2 regions of the Idiomarina sp. Sol25 genome follow, and region 1 is predicted to be linked to the other one. Evidence: predicted binding sites of a transcription regulator. Region 1 holds the regulator's gene; the other holds the start of a gene.
The links. The regulator LexA, encoded in region 1, represses DNA repair genes until DNA is damaged. The targets are predictions, from matches to a motif close to TACTGTATNNNNATACAGTA.

Region 1 (2,405 bases):
TTGTGCCCAGGCTCACCGAACGTGAAAAGCGCAGCAACACTTGTCGGCCAGAAAAAATTATCAGCCAGAATTTACGCCAATGGCCCGGGTTATCTAAGTCACCGGTCATGGTGTTACCGGCATGCGCCTCTTCTCCCGCCTGGCGGCCCCAGAATACGCCCGCAGGTATAAGGTGAACATCCAGTTCAGGCTGGTCTTTATGCAGGGTAAGTAGTTGGTGAAATTCAGAGACGGTTTGTTCCGATACCTCATTCGCCAGTTCTTCCAGGTACATGATTCGGTTATAGGTTTTACCATTCACCACAAGAGGGTCGACAGGGTCAGGCAAGCCGCGCTTTTGCGCCGCCCGTTGCAAAATGGATAGATCCGCTTTAGAGGTTGAACGCATTACATAGACAATTGGCTTGCCAACCGTTGTTAAATGCTCTTCTTCAGTGCCATCCCAAATTTCCTGAAAACGCGTTAACCAGCGTAACGGGTATTTTAAAATAGGGAAAAAGCGGCTTATTCCTTTCATATAGAGACCTCTGTTTTAAACAGAAACACAGGATACCAACTTCGTGTAAAAATGTCGTTCAAGAAATTACTTGCGAAATCAATTTGCCTGTATATACTCACAGTATCACTGTACAAATAAACAGGTACATTATGCGCCCGTTAACACCAAGACAATCTGAAATTCTTGAGCTTATTAAGGATAATCTGCACGCAACCGGCATGCCGCCGACCCGTGCCGAAATTGCCCATAAGCTGGGTTTTCGCTCTGCGAACTCCGCAGAGGAGCACCTAAAAGCGCTTGCCCGTAAAGGCGTTATTGAAATACTCCCCGGCATGTCGCGCGGTATTCGCCTTGTCGGCGATGACTACGATATAGCCGATGGCCTGCCGTTAATCGGCCAGGTTGCAGCAGGCGAACCTTTATTGGCTGAACAACACGTTGAAGGGCATTACAAAGTTGATGAATCAATGTTTCATCCTGCCGCCAGTTTCTTGCTAAAAGTAAACGGTATGAGCATGAGAGACATTGGAATTTTAGACGGCGACTTACTCGCTGTACATAAAACCGAACAAGCCCGTAACGGACAAATAGTCGTTGCACGAGTTGAAGACGAAGTCACTGTAAAGCGTTTTGAACAGCGCGGGAAAACTATTTTGCTTCATCCTGAAAATAAAGATTTCTCTACCATTACTGTCAATCTTGCGGAGCAAGTTTTTGCCATTGAAGGACTTGCGGTAGGTGTGATCAGAAACGGAGCGACCTTATGAAAACTCAATATCAGCAAAAATTACATCATCCAGGTCTGTGGACTGCCGAAACTGCGGTCTCGCCCTTTCCTATGGATGCGAAAAGCAGCCAGGATTCATTTGACGTCGATAGCCTCTCCCCTGTTGTACAACGGGCTTTGCGACAAAAACCCAGCCAGTGGATAACCGTTATCGGGGGCGACAAAAACGTCATTCAGCAACTTATTGCCTGCGGCGTAGCTGAATCTCAAATTCGCTGGTTACGCAGCCACTCCGCCGAACGCTGTGAATGGGCACTGGAACAGGCTTTACTGGCAGGTACCAGTAGTATGGTTATTGGTTATTTAGACTCTGTTTCCAGTCGTACCTGGCAGCGTGCGAAAATGGCCAGTAAATTGAGCGAGACACAATATTTTCTGTTTGATAAAAACACACTGACATCCCACCTGCACTAACCCCACCTTTGTTAGTGTGTTTTCTTCTCCAAGGCTGCTTTTGCAGCCTTTTTTTAACAGATCCGATTATTTTTTGTTCGTTTGTGTGATTTGATCTGGATCTTTCGTTGTAAATTCGTTAATAAATGCAGTACCCGAATATAAAAATAATATAATAACGATAACTACAACAAAGAGTCAGTAGAGAAAGCGATTTCTGGGGAGAAGCTGTACCTTTTTCTGCTTACCTCTTTGTTCTTCTAATTCAGACGAGCAAAACTCGCTTTGCTGTCTCATTGAAGAATAAGAGGAGAAGCCACGTGAAAATGAAGCCTTTGTGGGCACTATTGGCGCTAACGAGTCTACCGGCTGCTGCTAAGTCGCAACTCAATATGACCCAAGGTGTCACTGAAGTTAGTAACCAGGTTTACGATCTCCACATGACGATTTTCTATATCTGCTGCGTCATTGGCGTAATTGTATTTGGTCTCATGTTTATTTCGATAATCCGCCACAGGAAGTCGAAAAACCCAAACCCTTCCAATTTCCACGAAAACATCAAGGTTGAGATTGCCTGGACTATAGTTCCGCTGCTGATTCTTGCAGGTATGGCAGTGCCGGCGACAACCACACTCATTGCTATGGAAGATACATCGGATGCAGATGTCACGGTGCAAGTCACCGGATCGCAATGGAAGTGGCATTACAAATACTTTGAAAACGAAG
Region 2 (2,405 bases), on a different contig from region 1:
GCAGCAACCTGAGCGTTAATACACTGTTCTGGCGTTGCTTTCGGGCTGTCGGGGTACACTTCTGTAGTCGTCGCATACTCTGCTTTGCTAAAGCTAATGCACAATCCCATTTCTGCTGTTGGCAATAAAATAACGCCACGCTGAGCAATATCCTCGCCTATCAGCTTATTTTCGTCGTCGGCATCGGCAATATGAGTGACCTCTTCCACCGAATCTAGCACCGCCTTCTGAAAATCAGGATAAGGCTTTTCAGAATTCCCAACCAAATAGAACCCATCCGGAATATTCCAGTTCGTATTCACTTTTCCATCCATCGCCGCTTTGGCCGGACGAAACTCGCTGTTATCAGTATCCGTTGTTTCGTGTAAATCTATGTGGGCCAGAATATCTACGCCTAAGCCAGCAACATAATTCATAATGTGCGCACATTCCCCGGCTGGTGAATCAGCGACAAAAGAGCGGTTAGGATCAATGGCCGCCGGATTCCAGCGGTTGATGGTTTCATAGCCCCAGGGACTCAAACATGGCGCTACCACCACGTTGAAGTGTGGCTGGTAATCTTTCGCTTTGGTTTCAATAAACCGCAGCGCACCATGGACACCACTGGTTTCATAACCATGTACTCCGCCGGTAACCAAAACCGTTGGCTTCGAATCATCCCAGTTTTTTGTTTTGACCACGAATAAAGGATAAGTAGCGCTGTCGTACGCAAGTTCACCGTATTGGTCTACATCGAAATCGCTTTTAAAGGTTTCAATCTTACTAACTACATCATCGAAGTAAGAGCGTTTTTTGGTTTGCTCGGCCAGCCACTGAGCCTTTTCTGTCGCTCCCCAGGGCGTGCCCGGTGTTCCAATATGGTAAATCGTTTGTTGCGTCATACTCTAATCCTATTCTCTTTAAACAATGAGGCTATATTAGCAAAGTCTTTACCGGCACCAAATGAAATACCGATAACTAAGCCGCTTTTGTCGATTCTTTATCCGTAGGCTTAGCCGCTTCTGCTTTTTCTGCCGAGGTTTTTTGGGCTTTTTAGCCCCTAATGCAATGAGTACATTCTCACGCTCTTTCGCTAAAAACAGAGCCATATCCTCAAGCTGTTGCTCATCAGTGAACAGTTCGCTACTTTTAATTAATGGATTCAGGGCTTCCGCCATATCCAGAATTTTATCGTGCGCATCGGCTTCGGCTTTTGAAGTGAAGGTCATTTTCTCGGCTCCGTCGCGAATAACTACATATTGGGTTACTACAGCCATGGTGTGGTCCTTTGCTGATGTGTAAATATACTGTTTATTTGTACAGTAAAGTGAGATAGATTGCAATAGTTGTAGCATTCGCTAAACTGCGCACTCCGAACAGGCCTTCGTTACAACTGGAAGTAAATCCGCCCTATGCAGTTCTCAAAAATACAAGTTCTACTGGCCATTTTTGCAATGGCAATTGGAAGCTTTGCCATTGGCATTGGTGAGTTTGTCATTATGGGACTGCTGCCAGACGTCGCCGCAGACTTTAATACCGACACTCGGGAAACAGGTCACTTAATCAGTCTTTATGCGCTCGGTGTCGTTATCGGAGCTCCGCTTATTACCATTTTGTTTGCCAGGCTACCGCGTAAACCTATGTTACTGGCACTGATACTGGTATTTTCTCTGGGCAACTTCGCCAGTGCTTCAGCTGAAAGTTACACATTACTTCAGGTATTACGGTTTTTAACTGGCCTGCCTCACGGTGCTTACTTCGGGATTGCCTGTCTGGTTGCGGCCGATATGGTACGTAAAAATCAACGCGGTATGGCAGTAACTATGGTAATGATGGGGCTAACCGTGGCTATCCTGGTCGGAAATCCGTTAGCTACCTGGTTAGGTCAACTTATCGACTGGCGCACCGTATACCACACGGTAGCTGCTTTAGGGTTACTGGCTTTTGTTATGATTTTCATTGTGGTCCCCAAGCATCCGAATGAAAAGAAAACTTCAGCCCGTGGCGAAATGCAGGCATTACAAAACCCTCAGGTCTGGCTGACATTGGCCATAGGAGCCATTGGTTTCGGCGGAATGTTTGCGGTATTAAGCTACATAGCTCCAACACTAATAAATGCCACCGGATTAGATTCTCACTGGATACCCGTTGCTTTATTTATCTACGGACTGGGTTCGTTGGCCGGTAGTTTGGTCGGCGGCTGGGCCGCCGACAGAAACTTGAAATTAACCATTGGCGGTTCCCTGTTCTGGTCGGCAATTGTACTGGCCATTTTTCCCTTAACACTTCAAAGTCTCTGGACCGTGATGCCTATGGTGTTATTACTCGGTAGCTCTGCCGCGCTGGTTCCGGCTCTGCAGGTACGTTTAATGGATGTTGCAGGAGAAGCCCAGACTTTAGCTGCATCGTTAAACCATTCCGCTTTT

Region 2: a site for LexA is predicted at 1,285-1,304, ahead of Q5L94_RS03875 (YebG family protein). Genes of this name have one in related genera too.

The regions. Positions count from the first base shown of each region.
Region 1 is NZ_JAUPEW010000005.1:195,853-198,257, reverse strand. Features, by position in the region: gene plsB (glycerol-3-phosphate 1-O-acyltransferase PlsB) at 1-517, opposite strand, end outside; gene lexA (transcriptional repressor LexA) at 649-1,266, shown strand; gene Q5L94_RS09445 (SOS-response cell division inhibitor) at 1,263-1,700, shown strand; gene coxB (cytochrome c oxidase subunit II) at 2,006-2,405, shown strand, end outside.
Region 2 is NZ_JAUPEW010000001.1:803,089-805,493, forward strand. Features, by position in the region: gene Q5L94_RS03870 (M14 family metallocarboxypeptidase) at 1-881, opposite strand, end outside; gene Q5L94_RS03875 (YebG family protein) at 930-1,256, opposite strand; gene Q5L94_RS03880 (MFS transporter) at 1,392-2,405, shown strand, end outside.